Regions from separate parts of the Arthrobacter sp. B0316-1-20 genome, predicted to be linked through region 1. Evidence: riboswitches for the same ligand, from Rfam matches in the RefSeq annotation. Region 1 holds a riboswitch; each other region holds the start of a gene.
What was found. Region 1 has a riboswitch for S-adenosylmethionine ahead of AC5RW2_RS25480 (LLM class flavin-dependent oxidoreductase). Riboswitches for the same ligand answer to the same signal wherever they lie in the genome.
Positions count from the first base shown of each region.

Region 2: linked by a shared signal. The riboswitch ahead of AC5RW2_RS20165 (acyl-CoA dehydrogenase family protein) and the one ahead of AC5RW2_RS25480 (LLM class flavin-dependent oxidoreductase) in region 1 are both predicted to bind S-adenosylmethionine.
Region 3: linked by a shared signal. The riboswitch ahead of AC5RW2_RS29670 (bifunctional o-acetylhomoserine/o-acetylserine sulfhydrylase) and the one ahead of AC5RW2_RS25480 (LLM class flavin-dependent oxidoreductase) in region 1 are both predicted to bind S-adenosylmethionine.
Region 4: linked by a shared signal. The riboswitch ahead of AC5RW2_RS20225 (O-acetylhomoserine aminocarboxypropyltransferase/cysteine synthase family protein) and the one ahead of AC5RW2_RS25480 (LLM class flavin-dependent oxidoreductase) in region 1 are both predicted to bind S-adenosylmethionine.

Region 1 is NZ_JBNHHC010000018.1:26,362-30,628, reverse strand. Features, by position in the region: gene AC5RW2_RS25480 (LLM class flavin-dependent oxidoreductase) at 26-1,429, opposite strand; SAM riboswitch class I at 1,516-1,607, opposite strand; gene AC5RW2_RS25475 (acyl-CoA dehydrogenase family protein) at 1,766-3,091, opposite strand; gene AC5RW2_RS25470 (acyl-CoA dehydrogenase family protein) at 3,157-4,267, opposite strand, start outside.
Region 2 is NZ_JBNHHC010000012.1:79,518-85,330, forward strand. Features, by position in the region: gene AC5RW2_RS20155 (APC family permease) at 1-644, opposite strand, end outside; gene AC5RW2_RS20160 (acyl-CoA dehydrogenase family protein) at 659-1,984, opposite strand; gene AC5RW2_RS20165 (acyl-CoA dehydrogenase family protein) at 2,154-3,392, opposite strand; SAM riboswitch class IV at 3,468-3,582, opposite strand; gene AC5RW2_RS20170 (zinc-binding dehydrogenase) at 3,838-4,866, shown strand; gene AC5RW2_RS20175 (CoA-binding protein) at 4,927-5,343, opposite strand; gene AC5RW2_RS20180 (alpha/beta hydrolase) at 5,482-5,813, opposite strand, start outside.
Region 3 is NZ_JBNHHC010000026.1:25,112-30,924, reverse strand. Features, by position in the region: gene AC5RW2_RS29695 (amino acid ABC transporter permease) at 1-361, shown strand, start outside; gene AC5RW2_RS29690 (amino acid ABC transporter ATP-binding protein) at 358-1,155, shown strand; gene AC5RW2_RS29685 (PDR/VanB family oxidoreductase) at 1,174-2,130, shown strand; gene AC5RW2_RS29680 (CPBP family intramembrane glutamic endopeptidase) at 2,251-3,030, shown strand; gene AC5RW2_RS29675 (VOC family protein) at 3,189-3,830, opposite strand; SAM riboswitch class IV at 4,033-4,147, shown strand; gene AC5RW2_RS29670 (bifunctional o-acetylhomoserine/o-acetylserine sulfhydrylase) at 4,215-5,540, shown strand; gene metX (homoserine O-acetyltransferase MetX) at 5,621-5,813, shown strand, end outside.
Region 4 is NZ_JBNHHC010000012.1:93,085-98,897, reverse strand. Features, by position in the region: gene AC5RW2_RS20230 (CoA-binding protein) at 77-574, opposite strand; gene AC5RW2_RS20225 (O-acetylhomoserine aminocarboxypropyltransferase/cysteine synthase family protein) at 571-2,046, opposite strand; SAM riboswitch class I at 2,138-2,232, opposite strand; gene malQ (4-alpha-glucanotransferase) at 2,556-4,757, shown strand; gene AC5RW2_RS20215 (endonuclease domain-containing protein) at 4,958-5,788, shown strand.

The DNA.
Region 1 (4,267 bases):
GGTGGTTCTTAGCTGAACGCCGAGGTCAGCGGACCAGGGAGTTCTCCAGCCGGAAGCCGGCCGCGCGGTGGTTCCCGGGCAGCTTGTCGCCGCGGCCGAAGAGCTTGTTGCGCAGCGTTCCCGGCGCGTACTCGGTGGGGTATGCGCCCAGCTTCTGCAGCTCCGGCACCACGTATTCCACGACGTCTTCGAAGGTGCCCGGAGTGATGGCGTAGGCCAGGTTGAAGCCGTCCACGTCGGTCTCGTCGACCCACTCCACCAGCTTGGCGGCGACGTCCTTGCCGGAACCGACCGTGATCGGGCCGAAGCCGCCAACGCCGACCCATTCCGCCAGTTGGCGGATGGTCCACGGCTTGCCGCTGTCGCCGGAGGCCTTCTGGAAGGTTTCCACCGAAGACTGGATGGCGTTGGACTTCACGTTCTCGCCGATCACGTCGTCCGGGCCGTAGGTGGACAGGTCCACGCCCATCCAGCCCGAAATCAGGGCCAGCGCGCCGTTGACGTCCGCGTAGGACTTGTAGTCCTCGAACTTCGCCTGGGCGGTGGCGTCGTCCGGGCCGGTCACCACGGTCTGCATGGCGTAGATGCGGACGTCGTAGCGGCCACGGCCGGCGGCCTCAGCGGCGTCGCGGATCTTCTTCACCGATGCCGCGAGCATTTCCTTGGTGGGGCAGGTGACGAACACGGCTTCGGCGTTTTCCGCAGCGAACTGGGTGCCGCGCTTGGAGGCGCCGGCCTGGAAGATCACCGGGGTGCGCTGCGGGCTCGGTTCGGTGATCGCGATTCCCGGCACCTTGAAGTACTTGCCCTCGTGCCGGATTTCATGCACCTTCGCCGGATCCGTGAAAACGCCGGACTCGCGGTCCTTTACCACGGCGTCGTCTTCCCACGAACCCTCGAGCAGCTTGTAGATGACCTCAAGGTATTCGTCGGCGTGGTTGTAGCGCTCGTCGTGCTCCAACTGGTCTTCCTGGCCCATGTTGCGGGCGGCCGAGGGCAGGTAGCCGGTCACCACGTTCCAGCCGACGCGGCCGTTGGTCAGGTGATCCAGCGTGGCCAGGCGGCGGGCGAACGGGTACGGGTGCTCATAGGCGGTTCCCGCGGTGACACCGAAGCCGAGGTTCTCGGTGACCGCTGCCATGGCCGACACCAGCATGAACGGATCGTTCACCGGGACCTGGGTGCCGGCGCGCAGCGTCGTCTCGTTGGACGAACCAAAGACGTCGTAGGTGCCGAGCACGTCGGCAATGAACAGCCCGTCGAACAGGCCCTTCTCCAGCACTTTGGCTAGATGCGTCCAGTAGCCGATGGTGTTGTAGGTGGCGGACTTGTCCTGCGGGTGGCGCCAGAGGCCGGGTGACTGGTGGCCCACGCAGTTCATGTCGAACGCGTTGAATCGAATGTGGCGCTGCGGGTTGTTCAAGGTCATGTCAGGCTCCTTTTCTGATGAGAAGAGCCCGCGCCGATCCCCGGCGGGCATGCAGTGGCCCTGAGGAACCAACGAGAGATCGAGCTTCTCCATCGGTCCTGGCGGTAGCACCGTCCTCGAATCGAGGGGGTTGCTGCGGCGTCAACAAGCCAGGTCTCTCGGCCGCTCTGGATGGGTACCCCTCCATTGGACACCAGTAGGCGCCGCGGAGGGAAATGTGGCGCGTCACGCGGGGTAAGAATGACGACGCGGGTGCGGAACCGGCTGACCGTCCTATCGATGTCGCCGCGGAGCCGCGAGGGTTAGGGTTGGAAACTGACATGGCTTGCCTTCTTCTTAGACGGCCGCGGAACGGGCGACGGGGCTGTGTGGCAGGTGGGCGGCGTTGGCGACGGGGCTGTGTGGCTGGCGGGCGGCGTCGGCGTTGGCCTCGCCGATGGTCCAGACGAACGGTGGTTCGGTGGCGTTGACTTCCCAATCGCCCACGATCCGGGCCTTGTAGATGTACGGGTTGTGCGTGGCGAGCGTGCGGGCATTGCGCCAGTGCCGGTCCAGCGCCTTGCCGGTGCTGGTGGAGGAGGCGCCGAGGGTGTTGAACAGTTCGCCAGCCGCCTCCGGCACCGACGTGCTGAGCACAATCTGTGCCTGGCCGGATTCCAGTTCAACGGCGATGTTGGCCGCCTTCTCCACATCGGCGGTTTCCTGTCGCGATGCGAAGACGCGGTCCAGCGCACGGGCCACGCTCAGGGTGGTTGCCTTGGCGGCGTAGGCCTTGGCGCTGATGCCGCCAACCACTTGCAGGATCTGCGCGTCGTGCCGGACCAGCGGCGCGTTGCCGTGGCCGAACACCCGCTTGCGTTCCCGCACGTTCGCGGCGGCGTCGGTGGAGGCCGCCTGCGCGATGCCGGCCAGGGCCACCAGCAGGATGTGCTGGTAGAGCGCCGTCTGGTACGGGAAGCGGTCCGCGAACGCTGACACATTCACCGGGTCCACCTCGGCTTCGGTAAAAAGCGTGGTGCCGCTGCCGGTCAGGCGCTGGCCGAAGCCGTCCCAGTCGTCATAGGTTTCCACGCCGGCTGTCTTGGTGGAGATGATCACCGAGACATCCGAGCCGTCGGGCCGCTTCGCGGTGACGTCGATCCAGTCGGCGAAGATGGTGCCCGTGGTGTAGAACTTGCGGCCGTTCAGCACCAGCCTGCCGCCGGACTCGGTGAGCACCGTGGCGGTTCCGCCGGCGCCCGGTTCGGTCCACGCGTTCCCGGCCAGCTGACCGGAGGCGAAGCGCTGCAGCCAGACGCTGCGGTCCCCGCTGCGGCCGTGGTGGTACAGGTGCTCCTCCACCAGTGCTATGTGCGAGCGCAGCGCCTGCGGGATGTTGCTGTCCGCAGCGGCCAGCTCGATCAGCAGTTCTGTGAACTCTTCCCAGTCCAGCCCGTCGCCGCCGAGTTCGGCGGGGATCCGGGCGGCGCCAAAACCGGCGCCTTTCAGCCAGCCGATCTGTTCAAACGGCAGCTCGCGGGCCAGTTCGCGGTCGAGTGCTCCTGCGGCGATGCGCTGGAAAATGGGCCGGTACTTCGCGGCCGCCGCTTCGAAGGCCGGCGTTGCGTGGACGGAAGGGGCGGCGTGGAAGGCTGTCGTTGCGTGGTCAAGGGTTTCAGTCATAGTGGTGCTCCTGGGTCTCTGCCATGCACGGCCGAGGTCGGGACGGGTAGGGCTGTTTGCGCGGATCAGGTGTAGAGCGAGATCGGCTGGACTTCGCCCAGCAGGAAGTTGGCGCCGACCTCGACCTTCTTGTAGTCCACCGGGTCGTGCAGCGTGTGCGTGCGGACATTGCGCCAGAAGATGTCCAGCCCCACCTCGGTTTTCGCGGAGGAGGAACCGGTCACTTCGAAAATGCGGTTGGCCACCTCCACGCCCGCCTCGGTGGAGACGACTTTGAGCCGGGCGATCTCGATCTCGATGCCAGCGCGTGCCTCGGCCGTGAGGTCCCCGCCGGCGGCGATGGCGGCGTCGAAGCGCTCGTTGGTCCGGTCCGCCAGCGCTTCCACGGCTGCCACGCGGGACGCTAGTTCCCCGTAGACCCGCTGGGTCAGCGGATCCTGGGCGTAGGTTTCGGCGCTGCTGAGAAACCAGGAGTTCTTGCGCGCCACGGTGATCTGGCGTCCGCGTTCCAGCGCACCCTGCGCGATGCCCAGGTAGAGGTTGCCGAAGGCCAGCTGGATGTAGGGCGTCACCAGGCTAGAGAATGGCTCCTCCCCCACTTCGCCGATGATGTCAGCGGAGGTGACCAGCACGCCGTCGTACTTCACGGAGCCGCTCGCGGAGAGGCGCTGGCCCAGCGCGTCCCAGTCGCCGAGGAAGGAAATCCCCGCGCGGTCGTGTTCCAGGGCCAAGGCCAGGAACTTGCCTTGGTCGGGACCGGCCGTGATCGCGGCGTTGACCAGGATCGCGTCGCCCACCGACGCTCCGGTGGAGAAGTGCTTGACGCCGTCCAGCCGGTAGCCGTTGCCGTCGGGAACCAGTTCCAGGTTCGGGTCCACCGGGTTGACCGAGTCGCCCCAGGACCAGCGGCCCTGGGCCGAGCGGCGGAGCAGTCGTTCTTGGACCTGCGGGTTGCCGTAGAAGACCACGGCGCCAAGGTTGGCGTAGTGGTAGGCCAGGATCTGCGCGATCGAGGCATCCGTCCGGGCCAGGATCCGCACCGCGTGCAGCGCGGTTTCCCAGTGGCCGCCCTCGCCGCCCCACTCGCTGGGGATGATCAGGTTGACCAGGCCGGAACTGCGCAGCAGTTCCACTTCGGCCTGCGGGTCCGCGTTCCGGCGGTCGCGCTCCAGCACG
Region 2 (5,813 bases), on a different contig from region 1:
GACAGCACGGTGGACGGGGTGACGAACCCGGTGGACAGGCCCTCGCGGCCGCCGCCGCCAAAAATTACGGCAGCGTCCAAAACCAGCACGATCAGCACCTCGGCGACCAGCAGTACCCCCAGCACCTTGCCGGAGAGCTCGATGTTGCGGTGGCCCAGCCAGGCGACGGCGGCCAGGGCGGCAGCGGCCCATGCCCACCATGGCAGTGCCGGCCCGCCGTAGGCGCGCACCACTTCGTCGACGGCCGGCGCCAGCAGGCCGTAGACGCCGGCTTCCAGCGCGAGGTAGGAGAGCAGGGCCACGAAGGCCGCCCCCAGGCCCGCCCTGCGGCCGAGGCCTTTGTCGACGTAGCTGAAGAACGCGCCGGCCGTTGGCACGTGCGGTGTCATGGTGGTGAAGCCGACGGCAAACAAAAGCAGGATGGCCATGGCCAGCAGGTAGATGAAGGGAAGGCCGGCGCCGTTGCCGCTGACGATGGCCAGCGGGACGGTTCCGCCGATGACGCCCAGTGGCGACGCGGCGGCCAGCACGATGAGCACGATGCTGGCGACGCCCAGCCGGCCGGAGAGCCGCGGTGCACCGGCATTGGCGGCCGCGGCGGCCGCGGGTGCGGCGAGGATTGGGTTATTGACGGATACAGACATGGTTTGGCTTCTTCCTAGAGGGCCGCGGAGCGGGCGGCTTGGCTGTTTGGACTGGCGCCGTCGCTCTGTGGCTGACGCGTGACGTCGGTGGGTGACTGACTGGCGCCGTCGCTCTGTGGCTGACGCGCGGCGTCGGCATTGGCCTCGCCAATCGACCAGACGTACGGGGGCTCGGCGCCGTTGACTTCCCAGTCACCGACGATCCGCGCCTTGTAGATGAACGGGTTGTGGGTGGCGACTGTGCGGGCGTTGCGCCAGTGCCGGTCCAGCGCCTTGCCGGTGCTGGTGGAGGAGGCGCCGAGCGCGTTGAAGAGGGCGCCCGCGGCGTTCGGGACCAAGGCGCTGAGCACAATCTGCGCCCGGCCCGATTCCAGTTCGACGGCGATGTTGGCCGCCTTCTCGGCATCGGCGCCTGACTGCCGCGAGGCAAAGGCGCGGTCCAGGCTGCGGGCAACGCCGAGGGTGGTTGCCTTCGCGGCATAGGATGTGGCGCTGATTTCGCCGACCACTTGGAGGACCTGCGCGTCGTGCCGGACCAGCGGGGCGTTTCCGTGGCCGAACACCCGCTTGCGGTCCCGCACGTTCTCTGCGGCTTCGCTGGTGACGGCCTGGGCGATGCCGGCCAGGGTCACCAGCAGGATGTGCTGGTAGAGCGCCGTCTGGTACGGGAAGCGGTCGGCGAAGGCGGACACGTTGGCCGGGTCCACCACCGCGTCGGTAAACACGGTGGTGCCGCTGCCGGTGAGCCGCTGGCCGAAACCGTCCCAGTCGTCGAAGGTTTCCACGCCCGGCGTCTTGGTGGAGATGATCACCGAGACATCGGAGCCGTCCGGGCGCTTGGCGGTGACATCGATCCAGTCCGCGAAGATGGTGCCGGTGGTGTAGAACTTGCGGCCGTTCAGCAGCAGCTTGCCGCCGGTCTCGGACAGCACGGTGGCGGTTCCCCCGGCGCCCGGTTCGGTCCAGGCGTTGCCGGCCAGCTCGCCGGATGCGAAGCGCCGCAGCCAGGCGCCGCGGTCCGAGGTGCGCCCGTGGTGGTACAGGTTCTCCTCCACCAAGGCGATGTGCGAACGCAGCGCCTGCGGAATGTTGCTGTCCGCGGCGGCGAGCTCGATCAGGAGCCGGGTGAACTCTTCCCAGTCCAGCCCGTCGCCGCCGAACTCGGCCGGAATCCGGGCGGCGCCGAAGCCGGCGTCCTTCAGCCAGCCGATCTGTTCAAACGGCAGCTCGCGGGTGAGCTCGCGGCTTACCGCCCCGGCGGCGATGCGCGCGAAGATCGGACGGTATTTGGCGGCCGCGGCGTCGAAGGCCGTGGCGAGGTTGTCGAGTGTTTCAGTCATGGTGGTTCTCCTGGAGGTCCGGCCGTGAGGGCGTCAGATGGGGCGCCCGGGTTGGGGGCAGCGGTGATGGGGCCCGCGGGTTGGGGCCATCGGTGATGGGCCCGCGGATGGCGGGCAGTCATGAGGCGACCCGCGGGCTGCGGGCAGGGTGGGCGGCGTCCTGCTCCGCTCAGGTGTAGAGCGAAATCGGCTGGACGTCGCCGAGCAGGTAGTTGGCGCCGACCTCGACCTTCTTGTAGTCGACCGGGTCGTGCAGGGTGTGCGTGCGGATGTTGCGCCAGAAAATGTCCAGCCCGACCTCGGTTTTCGCGGAGGACGAGCCGGTGGTCTCGAAGATGCGGTTCGCCACGTCCACCCCCACCTCGGTCGACACGACCTTGAGCCTCGCAATTTCGAGCGCGAGGTCCGCCCGGGCTTCGGCGCTCAGCTGCGCGCCGGCGGCAATAACAGCGTCGAACCTGGCGTTCGTCCGGTCGGCCAGGGCCTCCACCGCGGCGACCCGCGACACCAGCTCGCCATAGACCCGCTGGGTCAGCGGGTCCTGGGCATAGGTCTCCTGCGCGCTGAGGAACCAGGAGTTCCGGCGCGCCAGCGTGATCCGGCGCCCGCGGTCCAGCGCCCCCTGCGCGATGCCCAGGTAGAGGTTGCCGAAAACCAGCTGGATGTACGGGGTAACCAGCGTGGAGAAAGGCTCCTCCCCCACCTCACCGATGATGTCCGCGGCGGTGACCTGCACGCCGTCGTACTTCACCGAACCACTGGCCGAGAGCCGCTGGCCGAGCGCATCCCAGTCCCCGAGGTATCCGATGCCCGTTCGGTCATGCTCCAGCGCGAGGGCCAGGAACTTGCCCCGCTCGGGTCCGGCCGCGATCACGGCATTGACCAGAATGGCGTCGCCGACGGAAGCGCCGGTGGAGAAGTGCTTGGTGCCGTTCAGCCGGAAGCCGTCGCCGTCGGGAACCAGTTCCAGATTCGGGTCCACCGGGTTCACGGAGTCGCCCCAGGACCAGCGGCCCCGCGCGGAGCGGCGGAGCAGTCGTTCCTGGACCTGCGCATCACCGTAGAACACGACGGCGCCCAGGTTGGCGTAGTGGTAACCGAGTATTTGCGCGATCGACGCGTCCGTGCGGGCCAGGATGCGCACGGCGTGCAGCGCGCTCTCCCAGTGCCCGCCCTCGCCGCCCCATTCGGCCGGGATAATCAGGTTGAGCAGGCCCGAGTTGCGCAGCAGCTCCACCTCGGCGTGCGGGTCGGCGTTGCGTCGGTCGCGCTCCAGCACGTCCGGGGCCAGCGCGGCGGCAACGCCTTCGGCTACTTGCTGCCATCGGGCCAGTTCCTCGGCGGTAGCCTGTCCGGCCCACGGGGCTCGGCGGGTTTGCGGGTTGTTGGCGGTCACGACGGCGGTCATGTTGGCTCCTCACGGCGGGGCTCCCATCCGGACCCGCGGCGCAGCAACCGTCACGGTTGGGGCGCAGCCCGGAGGGGGCCGTACTTGCCGGGCACGGTGTTGTGCGCGGCCGGATCCTCATCTGGGGCACCCCGCTACGGGAGAGGGTTGCCGCCCAACCAGCCAGAGCTTGTCGTTGGGACTCTTGATCTCGGAGTCGAGTATGCCGGGGCCGATCCGGCGCAGGGAAGCACATGACAGGCCATGACATTCTGCTGCCGTTTGTTACGGAAACCGCTTCTGATGACGACGACGGCCCGTCGCCCCAGCCGGCTCCGGGGGCTGGGGCCGGCAGGCTTCCGCCCGGCTCCACGGGCTGGGGCTGCAGGCTTCCGCCCGGCGCATTGAGCCGTGCGCATTCCTCTGCGCGGCTGTCCCCTACTGGCCTGGTTACGAGGGGACTACCGTGGAGGTGCACTGCCAATATGGCCGGGCCGGGACGGGCACCGTCCGCTGGCCGTCGTACGGGAGGTTCATCATGAAGGCATGGCAATTTGTCGGCACGAAGAAGCCGCTGGAGCTTAATGAGGTTCAGGAACCCCACGCTGGCCCCGGTGAAGTGGTCGTCGACGTCAAGGCGTCGGGGGTCTGTCATTCGGACGTCTCGACGCTCGATGATCCGGGATGGATGGCGCTGTTCCAGCACGGCCTGCCCCGCACCATGGGCCATGAATCCGCCGGCGTTATCAGCGAGGTCGGCGAGGGCATGGACCATTGGAAGATTGGCGACCGCGTAGGCCTCTCTCCGGTGATGTCGGACGGGGACGCATTGGGTTACGGGAAGTGGGATGGAGGCTTCGCCGCCAAGCTTCGCGCGACCGACGACAATCTCGTCGCCTTGCCCGACGAAGTGCCGTTCGACCTCGGCGCCATGGCGACCGACGCCGGCTTGACCGCCTACCATGCCATGATGGCGGTCGGCGGGGCGAAGAACGGCATGAAGGTCGGCGTCATCGGCTTGGGCGGACTGGGCTATATCGGTGCACGCTGTGCCGCGTTGGTCGGCGCCGAGGTGTACGGCGCCGAGGTCAATCCGGAAACCCAGAAACTGGCCGACGAGATCGGATTGGCTGGCGTCGGCGCCTCGATCGAAGAGTTCAAGGACAAAAACCTGGAGCTGATCGTTGACTACGCCGGCTTCGGCACCACGACCTCGGCCGCCATCGAAACCCTCGCTGAGTTCGGCACCCTGGTTCAGGTGGGCATGGGCCGGTTGGAATCGACCATCAATACCTACCCGATCATCATCAACCAGCTCTCCATCAGGGGCTCAAAGTCCGGCACCAAGGAGGATCTTGCCGGCATCTACGAGCTGATGAAGAGCGGTCAGCTCAAGCCACCCATGAACCACATCAAGCATGCCGACATTCCCGGCGCAATCGACAAGCTTCGCGCGGGAGGTGTAGTCGGCCGCTTCATCGCCATGTACGAGTGATGCGGGGACTCGAGGCGGTCCGAAGGCGGGGCAGGGCTGACCGTAGCCCGTGAGCTGCTGTTACAGCCCGAAGCGCGGGGCCTCGATGGCCGGGCAGGTATCCATGACGACGTCCAGCCCGGCCGCCTTGGCCTTTTCCGCGGCGGCTTCGTCGATCACGCCCAACTGGAGCCACACCGCCTTGGCACCGACTTCGATGGCCTGGTCCACCACCGGGCCGACCTTCTGCGAGTTTACGAAGCAGTCCACCACGTCGATCTCGCCGGGAATGTCCCCGAGCTTTTGGTAACCGGTCAGGCCGAGGACGTCGTCGCCCTGCAGGTTGACGGGGACGACTTCCATGTCCAGCTGGTCCATCAGGTACCGGGAGATGCGCATGGCCACCCGGTGCGGGTTCGTGGACAGGCCGACGACTGCCCAGCGGCCGGGGGTTTCCAGCAGCCGCCGGACGACTTCAGGGTCATTCTGGTGTGCCATGGCTCGACCCTACCCGCGACTCTTCGGCACCGGAACCGCCGCTGGCCCTCTCCCCCTCAGCCGCCCTCATCGAGGAGTCGGCAGGCGCCCTCAAACCGTCGGTTTAAGGGCGTCAGCTGAACAGTCGATGGTTTGGGGCTAGCCGGCCAACCGGGCCGCCGCTGCGTCGGCGTGCTCCGCCACCCAGTTCCCCACCAGTTCCAGCACTTCAGCGTCCACGGGCTCGCGGATCTGGCGCTTGTAGTCGGAGAGGGTCGGAACCTTCGGGTCGCGGCGCAGCAGGTGCGACAGGTCCTCGATCTTCCTCGTGGTCACCGGGCCGGGGACGGTGGCCGCGATGATGTCCAGGTCGGCCGGGTCCACCTGTACGTCCTTGGTGCCCGTGATGGCCAGCACCGGCATGTGCAGGCGCTCCAAGTTCGGAACGGGGTCGAAGTCGAGGAACTCCCGATGCCAGAGCGCATTGATCT
Region 3 (5,813 bases), on a different contig from region 1:
CCGGATGCAGACGATGCGCCGGGTGGTGCTGCCGCAGGCGATGCGCGTGATCATCCCACCCACCGGAAACGAAACCATCGGCATGCTCAAGACCACCGCGTTGGTCAGCGTCATCTCGGTGCCGGAGCTGCTGTACTCGGCGCAGATCATCTACGCGCGGACGTTCGAGACAGTGCCCCTGCTGATCGTCGCCAGCCTCTGGTACCTGCTGATCACTTCGATCCTGACCATCGGCCAGTACTACCTGGAGCGGCGCTTTGCCCGCGGCAACCAGCGGAGCCTCCCGCCGACACCGCTGCAGCAGCTGAAGCGGTTTTTCGCGACGCACGACGCACTCTCCCTGAAAGGCAGCAAGAAATGACGCTTACGCACGGCGTTGAACCGATGGTTAAAGCGGACGCGATCTGCAAGAATTTCGGCTCCAACCAGGTTCTGAAGGGCATTGACCTGCAGGTGCAGCCGGGGGAAGTTGTCTGCTTGATCGGCCCTTCAGGATCGGGCAAGAGCACCTTCCTGCGCTGTATTAATCACCTGGAAACGGTCGACGGCGGCCGCATGTGGGTGAACGGCAAGATCGTGGGCTACGACCTCAAAGGCAGCAAGCTGTATGAACAGAGCCACAACGACGTCTGCCGCGGCCGCACCGAAGTCGGCATGGTCTTCCAGCAGTTCAACCTGTTTCCGCACATGACGGTGATGGAAAACCTGATCGAGGCACCGCGGCTGGTCCGCAAGGAGAAGAAGGCCACTGCCACGGCCCGGGCCATGTCCCTGCTGGAGAAGGTAGGACTGGCGGAAAAGGCCGAGGCTTATCCGCGCCAGCTTTCCGGCGGCCAGCAACAGCGGGTGGCTATCGCCCGCGCCCTGTGCATGGAGCCTCAGCTGATGCTCTTTGATGAGCCGACCTCCGCCCTCGACCCGGAGTTGGTGGGTGAGGTCCTGAAGGTCATGAAGGACCTGGCCAACTCCGGCATGACCATGGTGGTGGTGACGCACGAGATGCACTTTGCCCGCGACGTCGCCGACCGGGTGGTCTTTATGGCGGACGGCTATGTGGTGGAGCAGGGACCGGCCCGTGACATCATCACCAACCCTCAGAACGAACGCACCAAGGCCTTCCTTGCCTCTGTGCTCGCCGAACCGGCCGCGGCCTGACGTGGCAAAGGGGGAATCATGACCGAAGAATTTTTCGACGTCGAGGTCCGCTCGATCCGGCGCGAATCCAGCAACGTCGTCTCGTTGGAGCTGGAGCACCCGCTGGGGGAGGCGTTGCCGGAGTGGGACGCCGGCTCCCACGTGGATGTGCTCCTACCCAACGGCCTGCTGCGCCAGTACTCGCTCTGCTCCGTGCGCACGGACCGCTCAGCCTGGCGGCTGGGGATCCTGCGCGAGGCCGAGGGGCGCGGCGGCTCGGCCTATGTGCACGACATGCTGAGGCCCGGCACCAAGATCCAGGTCCGGGGCCCGCGCAACAACTTCGTCTTGGCCCCCGCGGACAGCTACGTCTTCATCGCCGGCGGCATCGGTATTACTCCGATCCTGCCGATGATCCGCGAGGCTGCCGAACTCGGCGTACCGTGGCGCCTGGTTTACCTGGGACGCAGCCGCTCCTCGATGGCGTTCCTCGAAGAGATCATGGCGCTCGGTGGGGACATCCACATTCACGCCGACGACGAGAGCGGTTTCTACCCGCTGGCCGATCTGTTGGCGGAGCAGGGCTCGGGCACGCACGTATACGCCTGCGGTCCCGGCCCGCTGCTCAATGTCATTGAGTCGATTGCCGACGGCTGGGAAGACCCCGGACGGTTCCACTGTGAACGCTTCGCCGCTACCGGCGGTGCCCCGGTGGCCCCCGCGGGCGGCGAGTCGGCCTTCGTCGTCGAACTGGCCGACGGGACGGAGGTCCCGGTGGGATCCGATGAGTCCATCTTGCAGGCCCTCGAAGCGGCCGGGATCAGCGCGCTGAATTCGTGCCGTGAGGGAATCTGCGGTACCTGTGAAACGCCCGTGTTGGGCGGCGAGATTGACCACCGCGATTCGCTGCTTTCCGATGCCGAACGCGACGCCGGAGACACCATGATGATCTGCGTCTCCCGGTGCAAGGGCAAGCGTTTGCTGCTGGACCTCTAGCGAGGCCTGGTCTCGGAACGCCGGCGCCGCAACGAAAGCCGATGCAGCGGCGGGGGGAGGGTGGAACGCGGATCCATTCCGACTGTCTCCGACCCCGGATCCCTTGGCAAGATGGAGGCTATGGACAAGCAGAAGGTGGTCACCGCGAGTGCACCGCGCACCTTGAGCTACTACCGGGCGGAAGTGCTCATTGTGCTCGGAGTTTCGCTGGGGCAGTCGGCGGTCTACGCCGTGGTGAACTTGCTGGAGAAGATGACCCGCGCGCCGCTGGCCTCGCAAACCACCAAGCTGAACCCGGTACTGAACCAGCGGGAAATCTTCGATTTCGTCTACCAGATGCTCGGCATCTGCTTTGCGCTGGTGCCGGTGGCCTTGGTGCTGCTCCTCATGACCTCGCCCGGCCAATCGGCCTTCCGCTCGATCGGATTTACCTTCTCCCGGCCCAAGGTGGACTTCGGTCTGGGCTTCCTGCTGGCGCTGGTGATGGGGGCCGGCACGTTGGTCGTCTATGCCGCCGGCCGGGCGCTGGGGATCACCACCGCCATTGTCCCCGCGGCCTTGGACGAATACTGGTGGACCGTGCCGGTGCTGGTGCTGTCCGCCCTGCGCCACGCCATCCTCGAAGAGGTGGTCATGCTGGGCTACCTCTTCAACCGGTTCGCCAAGTTCGGCTGGGGGATCTGGACCACAATCTTCGTCAGCGCCGCCCTGCGCGGGACCTACCACCTGTACCAGGGGATCGGGCCGGGCATCGGGAACTTCCTGATGGGGCTGATATTCGGGTACGTCTACACGAAGGTCAAGCGGGTGATGCCGCTGGTGATTGCTCATGCACTGCTGGATATCGCGGGCTTTGTCGGGTATGCGCTGGTGGGTCCGGCCATCGGCATCGGGACCTAAACCGCCCCGCCCACCCCGCGGGAATCCGGCGGTTCCCTACCGGACATGCCAAAGGCTCCCGTTCCGCCTCTTGCTCCCACCCACGGTGGCGCAAGAGGCCGAAATGGGAGCCCCTGCAAAAACGCGATCCTTGGTACCGTCCAGCCGGGACCAGAACTTTAGAGTTCGACGATGCCGTTCGCGGTTTCGAAGCGGACCGACATGATGCCGGGCGTGCCGTTCGGCGCGGTCCAGGCAACCTTGACGTCGTCGAGAAGGGCATCCACCGGGGTGCCCAGCCAGTCGGCCACGCGTTCCGAGGATCCGGCAATGGTCAGGCCGATCAGCTTGACGGTTGCGGGGCGCGCGTTGGACGGGTGGAGCGCCTCGGTGCCGTCATCCCAGCGCAGCATGTAGGGGACCTGCGGGTCGGCGATCAGGCCCTTGATGCCGATTTGCTGCCAACTCAATTCCTGCCCGTCCGGAAACTTTCGGTTCCCGGGGACCGCATGACGGCCCAGCCGCTCTTCGAACGGGGTCAGATCGTCCACTTCCACGCACCAGCCCATCCAGCCACCGCCGGCTTCGGACCGGGCACGCACGGCTTGGCCGAAGGGGGCCTTGTCGGACGCGGGGTGGTCCAGGACCTCCACGACTTCCAGGTAGTGATGGTCAGTCAGGGGGAAGATCATATTGCGGGTGCCGAAGCGGGGATGCACCCCGCCCTTGACTGCGTCGATACCCAGAGCTTTGGAAATCCGCTCTGAGGTGGCAGCCAGGCCGTCGGGCTCAACAGCATAAGAAACGTGGTCGAAGCGCATAGGCATATCTTGGCACTTTGTGAACCCGTGCTCGACTTAGGGTGACCTAAGTCACTGTGTTTTCGTGGTGGTTCTTCACGCTAGCCCTTGACAGCCAAGGGTTTGTTCGTGTCCCCGGTGAGGCAGGGAAGTGAGCACCGCAGGCGGTCACAAGATGTCATATTGTTGCGGCCCGCCGGTCTCTCCGCCGAGACTGGACGCAGGTCATGAGTGCCAGCGTGAAACCCCGGTTTGCTGGCCGGCAACCCTCCAACCGCGGTGGGGTGCCCCGGGTGAAGACCAGGCAGCCGCCACAAGGCGGTGCGCAAGCGCGGGTCACACCCGGGACGGATATACCGGCACGGCCGGATCCCGGATGACCCCTTCCGTTGAAGGAGTTGCACCATGTCCAATGCAGACTGGTCCTTTGAAACCCGTCAAATCCACGTCGGCCAGGAGCCGGATGCCGCCACCGGCGCCCGCGCGCTGCCGATCTACCAGACCACGTCGTTCGTGTTCCCCAGCGCGCAGAGCGCCGCGGACCGCTTCGCCCTGTCCGAACTGGCGCCCATTTACACCCGGATCGGCAACCCGACGAGCGAGGCTGTGGAAACCCGGATCGCCAACCTGGAAGGCGGCGTCGGCGCACTGCTGCTGGCCTCCGGCCAGGCTGCGTCCACGTTCTCCATCCTGAACCTGGCCGAGGCCGGCGACCATATCGTAGCCAGCCCCAGCCTGTACGGCGGTACGTACAACCTGCTGCGCACCACGCTGCCCAAGTTCGGCATCGAAGTGACGTTCGTTGAGGATCCGGACAACCTGCAGCAGTGGCGCGACGCCGTGAAGCCGAACACCAAGGCGTTCTTCGGCGAGGTGGTCTCCAACCCGCGCCAGGACGTGCTGGACTTGGAGGCCGTCAGCAGCATCGCGCACGAGAACGGCGTGCCGCTGATCGTCGACAACACGCTCGCAACCCCGTACCTGATTCGCCCGATCGAGTGGGGGGCCGACATTGTGCTCCACTCGGCCACCAAGTACCTCGGGGGTCACGGGACAGCCATCGGCGGCGTGATCGTGGACGCCGGCACCTTCGATTTCGCTGCCGATCCGGAGAAATTCCCGGGCTTCAACACTCCGGACGACACCTACAACGGCCTGGTCTTCGCCCGCGACCTGGGTTTCGGAAGTGCGCTTGGCGCCAACCTCGCCTACATCCTCAAGGCCCGCGTGCAGCTGCTGCGCGATCTGGGCTCTGCCATTTCCCCGTTCAATGCCTTCCTGATCGCCCAAGGCCTTGAGACGCTGAGCCTGCGGGTCGAGCGGCACGTGGCCAACGCGCAGAAGGTGGCGGAGTTCCTCGAAGCGCACGACGACGTTGCTTCCGTTGCGTACCTCGGCCTGCCGTCGAGCCCCTGGTACGAGCGCGGACGTAAGTACGGTCCGAAGGGCACCGGTGCCATCGTGTCGTTCGAGATCAAGGGTGGACTGGAGGCCGGCAAGCGTTTTGTGGACGGACTTGAACTGCATTCGCATGTGGCCAACCTCGGCGACGTGCGCTCGCTGGTGATCCACCCGGCGTCGACCACGCACGCCCAGCTTTCGGCGGAGGAGCGGTTGTCCGCCGGCGTGACCGACGGACTGGTCCGGCTCTCGGTGGGCATCGAGAACGTCAACGACATCATCGCCGATTTGGAGGCCGGGTTCCGTGCCGCCAAGGGCTCGGACGACTAGGCAAGCAGGTAGAACGCAGCGTGACGATAGTGCAACCGCAGGAACTTGTGGATCAGGCGACGGATGGCGTCCTGCGCAGGATGCCTGTTGGTGCGCTGGAACTGGAAGCCGGCGGCTACCTGCCCGAGGTTGTCCTGGGCTTTGAAACCTGGGGCACCCTCAACGCGGATGCGTCGAACGCCGTCCTGATCGAGCACGCCCTGACCGGCAGCACGCATGTGGCCCGCGGCACCTCCGACGAGGACGGCTGGTGGGACGACCTGGTCGGGCCCG
Region 4 (5,813 bases), on a different contig from region 1:
GCGGCAGGCCCTCTGGGCGGCAGGCGCTCGAGGCGGCAGGCCGGCGGGGCGGCAGGCGCTCGGGGCGGCCGGCCCTTTAGGCGGTCAGCTGCCGCTTGGAGGAAATCACGCCGGTGTCGAAGCCGGCCAGGTGCAGGCCGCCGTGGAAGCGGGCGTGCTCGATCTTCACGCAGCGGTCCATCACCACGTTCAAGCCGGCGGCCTCGGCCCGGGCCGCGACCTCCTCGTGCCAGGAGCCCAGCTGCAGCCAGAGCGTCTTGGCGCCGACGGCCAGGGTTTCCTCCAAAACGGTGGGCAGGTCGTCGTGCCTGCGGAAGACGTCTACCAGGTCCGGCACCTCGGGCAGGTCCGCCAGCGACTTGTACACCGGCTGGCCCAGGATCTCCTTCGCCACCGGGTTCACGAAATACACCTTGTACGGCGAGCTGGACAGCAGGTACGTGGCCACGAAGTAGCTGGCCCGGCTCGGCTTGTCCGAGGCGCCGACAATGGCGATGGATTTGGTGTTGCGCAGGATGTTCAGACGCTCCGCGGCGGACGGGCCGATCCAGGTGCGTTCCGGTGTCGCGGTCACTTGGCGGCTCCTTCTTCGGCTTCGATCAGTTCTTCGACGGACTCGACTACGCGCGTTCCGGGCTCTGTCCGGGGGGAGCGCTCCGCCGGGATCGTGCAGGATTCGCCGGCATAGCTGGGCGAGGCGAACTCGGAGCTGTCGAACGCGGCGTCCTCATGGTCGCGGCTGGGGCCGTGCTCGGCGCCGGCCTGCTGCGAGGCGGCCAGCGCCTGGTCCAAATCCCAGAGGATGTCGTCCACGTCTTCCAGACCCACCGAGATGCGGATCAGGTCCTCGGGCACGCCGGCAGCCACCAGCTGGTCGGCGGTGAGCTGCTGGTGGGTGGTCGATCCCGGGTGCAGCACCAGGGTGCGGGCGTCGCCGATGTTGGCCAGGTGGCTGGCCAGCTGCAGCGATTCGATGAACTTCTGGCCTGCGGTGCGGCCGCCCTTGACGCCGAAGCTGAACACGGAGCCCACGCCCTTGGGCAGGTACTTCCGGCCCCGCTCGTAATGCGGATGCCCGGGCAGGCCGGCGTAGCTGACCCAGGAGACGCGCTCGTCGGCTTCCAGCCACTCGGCCACGGTGCGGGCGTTGGCCAGGTGCTCGTCCATCCGCTGCGCCAGCGTTTCCACGCCCTGCAGCAGCTGGAACGCGGACTGTGCCGACAGCGACGGGCCGATGTCGCGCAGCTGCTCGGACCGGAGCTTGGTGAGGAAGCCGTACTCGCCGAAGTTGCCCCACCAGGACACGTTGCCGTAGCTGGGCACCGGCTCGGTCATCTGCGGAAACTTGCCGTTGCCCCAGTTGAAACGGCCGGATTCGACGACGACGCCGCCCAGGGTGGTGCCGTGGCCGCCCAGGAACTTGGTGGCGGAGTGGATCACGATGTCCGCGCCGTGCTCGATCGGACGGATCAGGTAGGGCGTGCTCAGGGTGGCGTCCACGACCAGGGGGAGCCCGGCGTCGTGCGCCACCGCGGCCAGGCCGGCGAGGTCCGCGATGTCGCCGGACGGGTTGGCCACGATCTCGGTGTAGACGGCCTTGGTGTTCTCCCCGATGGCCGCGGCGAAGTCGGCCGGGTCGTTGGAGTCGACGAACGTGGTCTCCACGCCGAACCGGCGCAGCGTCACGTCCAGCTGGGTGATGGTGCCGCCGTAGAGCTTGGACGAGGCCACGATGTGATCGCCCGCCCCGGCCAGGGCCGCGAAGGTGATGAACTCGGCGGCCATGCCCGAGGACGTGGCCACCGCGCCGATGCCGCCCTCGAGCGAGGCGATGCGCTCCTCGAACGCGGCGACCGTGGGGTTGCCGATGCGCGAGTAAATGTTGCCGTACTTCTGCAGCGCGAAGAGGTTCGCGGCGTCGTCGGTGTCTTTGAACACGAACGAGGTGCTCTGGTAGATCGGTACGGCCCGGGCACCGTGCTCGGCGTCGGGCGTGCCGCCGGCGTGCAGGGCACGGGTGCGGAAACCGAATGTGCGTTCAGCCATCAGGCGGTTGCTCCTTCAAAACTTGGGTTCCCGGAATGACGGTCCTGGCGGCACCGGCAGGCACCGTCTGGATCAAAGATTGCTTGCGCTCTCTCCATCGCTTCTGGCGGTAGCACCTTTCCGGTGGCGTCCGGATGGTTGCTGCGGTGTCAAAGAGCCAGATCTCTCAACCGCTCGGGATGGTCCCGTCCATTCTCGCAACCAACGGCCGCGGCACCAAAAAATGTTGAGCCGCGTTGCGTCCGGGCTGTGGGCGCCCGGGCCCTGAGGCAGCACGCCGTGCGGATGCCCGGGCTTGCGGCGGCCCGGTACGACGGCGGTGCCCGCCTTCGCCGCCCGGCCTCGCGAACGCTTTGGACGTTCGGAATTGCGGACGACGCCTCGCTGTTTGTCCGGCCTGCGAATGCCCGGCACGACGGCGGTGCTCGCCGCGCGTCGGAGCCACGACCTTCGCCGTACCGGCGTGACGAACGTTCCCGGGTCCGGACAGTTCACCGTAGATTGGGTCTATGGCTGAACTTTCGGCGCTGCAGCGCCTCGCGGGAAAACATGGCGTTGGCATTACCTTCCGCGGCTGGGATGGCGACGAGAAAACAGTCAGTGAGGCAACGCTGGTTTCCGTCCTCACCGCGCTGGGCGTCCCCTGTGCCACCGACGACGACGTGACGGCTTCCCTCCGGGCCGCTGAACTGGCACCGGTGCAGCGCACGCTGCCGCCCGCCGTCGTCGTCCGCCAAGGCGCTGCCACCGAGGTTCCGGTCAATGCGCGGCGCGGCGTCCGTCCGCGGGTCCGGATCCTGCTGGAGGACGGCTCCCGGCGCGACGTCGAGGTGCTGGCCGGCGGGTCGGAGGATGCGGAAGGTGCCCCGCCTGTTCGTTTCACGGCGGTGGTGCCGGCGGACATCCCGCTGGGCTGGCACACGCTGGAGGTAGCGGAGCGGCCGGAGGCGGTGGAGGCCGGGACCGGCGCAGCCCCGGAAATGCCGGAGGTGATGCAGGCCGGGACCGGCGCGGCCCCGGACCGGTCGGAATCGATGGAGCCCGGAACCGGCGCGGCCCCGGAGCCAACCGACAGCGAGGCGCGGTGCGCCCTCGTGGTCACCCCGCGGCGCCTGACCACCGCGGACCGCCTGCCCCGCACGTGGGGGTTGATGGCACAGCTGTACTCCGTGCGCTCGCGGTCCTCCTGGGGCATCGGCGACCTGCATGATCTGGCCAGCCTCGCCGAGACGGCTGCCGCAAAGGGCGCGGGCTTCGTCCTGATCAACCCGCTGCACGCGGCCCAGCCGAAACCGCCGGTGGAGCCCTCGCCCTACCTGCCCTCCACGCGCCGGTTCGTCAATCCGCTGTACCTGCGGGTCGAGGACGTGCCCGAAGCCAGCGGCATCCCGCTGGCCAACAACTTCCACGACGCGAACCTGGACGCCGGCATCCTGGACCGCGACCCGGTTTTTGCGGCCAAGCTGCAGGCGCTGGAAACGGTCTTCGCTGTGCCCCGGTCCGCGGAACGCCAGCAGCGGTTCGAGGCCTTCCGCGCGCAGGAAGGCGAGGGGCTGGAGCGCTTTGCCCTGTGGTGTGCCATGGCCGAAACTGTTCCGGCTGGGGCACCGGAGTGGTCGGATGCCGTGTTCATCGAAGCGCAGCGCAGCGAGCTGAAGGACCGCATCGAGTTCCATCAATGGCTGCAGTGGCTGTGCGACGAGCAGCTCGAGGCGGCGCAGGCCAGCGCCCTCGATGCGGGAATGAACATCGGGATAGTGCACGATCTCGCCGTCGGCGTCCATCCCACCGGCGCCGACGCCTGGACGTTGCAGGATGTGCTGACCCCCGGCATCTCCGTGGGCGCGCCGCCGGACATGTTCAACCAACAGGGCCAGGACTGGTCACAGCCCCCGTGGCATCCGCACCGCCTGGCCGAATCCGGCTACGTTGCCTACCGGGACATGCTGCGGACCATCCTGCGGCACGCCGGCGGCATCCGGGTGGACCATATCCTCGGGCTGTTCCGGCTCTGGTGGATCCCCGCCGGCAGCCCTCCCGGCGAAGGCGCCTACGTTTACTACGATCACGAGGCCTTGATCGGCATCCTCGCCCTGGAAGCGGAACGGGCCGGCGTCGTCGTCATTGGTGAGGACCTCGGGGTGTTCGAGCCGGGCGTGCAGGACTACCTGGCCGAGCGCGGCATCCTGGGGACCTCCATCCTGTGGTTTGAGTACGAGGACGGCAGCCCCCGCGCACCCGAGCGGTACCGCCGTTCCTGCCTGACCAGCGTCACCACGCACGACCTGCCGCCCACCGCCGGCTACCTGGCGGGCAAGCACGTGGAGTTGCGCGAATCGCTGGGCCTGCTGAACCGGCCCGTGGAGGAGGAACGGGCTTTGGACCAGGCAGCCCAAGAGGCAGTGCTCTCCACGGTGCGCTCGCGGGTGCCGGCCGCGCCACAGCACGACGACGGCGCCGGCCCCGCCGCCGAACAACGCACCGTCGAGGCGCTGCACGCGTTCATCACGCAGACCCCGTCGGTGCTGCTGGGCGTTGCGCTCACGGACGCGGTGGGGGAGCTTCGAACCCAGAACCAGCCGGGCACCGCGGACGAATACCCGAACTGGCGGATCCCGCTGGCCGGGCCCGACGGGGCGGCGGTCCTGATCGATGACCTGGCCGCCAACGAGCGGTTTAACTCGCTGGTGCGCGCCTTGAGTCAGGAGTAAGCGGGTCCACGCCGAGCCGGGAAGCCTCTCGCGGCCCCGCCGGAGGACTGGCTGACTCAATTGGGCCGCGAAGCCTTCGGCGCGCGCGACGCAGTCCTTTCGCAGGTCTTCGGCGGCCGCTACTCATTGCTGGTCATCCGATGTCCACAATTTCGGGCCGGCAGTGGTGGCGGCCGAAGGGTGCGGTCATCCTCGATTACATGCAGACTCCCGAAATGATCGCCGGCTGGGTGGCGAAAAGAGGAGGAACAGCCCTCGTCAAGGACCTGCGCAGGGCGGGCATCGGACCGGATGCGATCAAGGTGGCCATCGCGTCGGGCGCCGTGACGTCCCTTCGACGGGGGCTAGTAGGCACTGCCAATGCGGATGCCGATCTGCGCATCGCGATGATGGCTGGCGGGCTCATCACGTGCGTCTCGGCCGCCGGGGAGCTGGGACTCTGGACAGTGAAAGACCCGCCCCAATTGCATCTCTGGACGGATCATGGCAGACAACCTGAGACCGTGATCAAGCACCGTGGCAGGCTCGCAGCTGAGGGGAGGTGGGGTTACGTAGGGACCCTGGATTGTGTGCTGCACGCAATCCGCTGCCGGCCGCGCTTGGAGGCGCTGGTTATAGCCGAGTCAGCGGTACGCCTAAGACGGGTTTCGAAGGCAGAGCTTATGGATCGTCTGCCGGGAACACGAAACGGCTTGCGGCGGCAGCTGGTGCAGGGCATAGGCCATGACGCCGACTCGCCGTTGGAGGTCATTGCCCGGGAACTCTTTCGCGCTGCCGGGCTCCACGTGGAAGCACAGGTGCTGATCCGGGGGCTCGGGCGGGTGGACTTGCTGGTGGAAGGCCGTCTCATCATTGAGCTGGACGGATTCGATTTCCACTGGGATCGCGCGACCTTCCTCAAAGACCGGAGACGGAACAATGCGGGCATGCTCAGTGGGCTGCCTACCCTTAGATACGTTTACGAAGACTTGGTCTTCGCGCCGGAACGCGTTGTCGCGGAGGTCTTGACGATGCTGCGGAGGTCGGCCTGATGGACCAGCCTGGTTCGCTCCCACG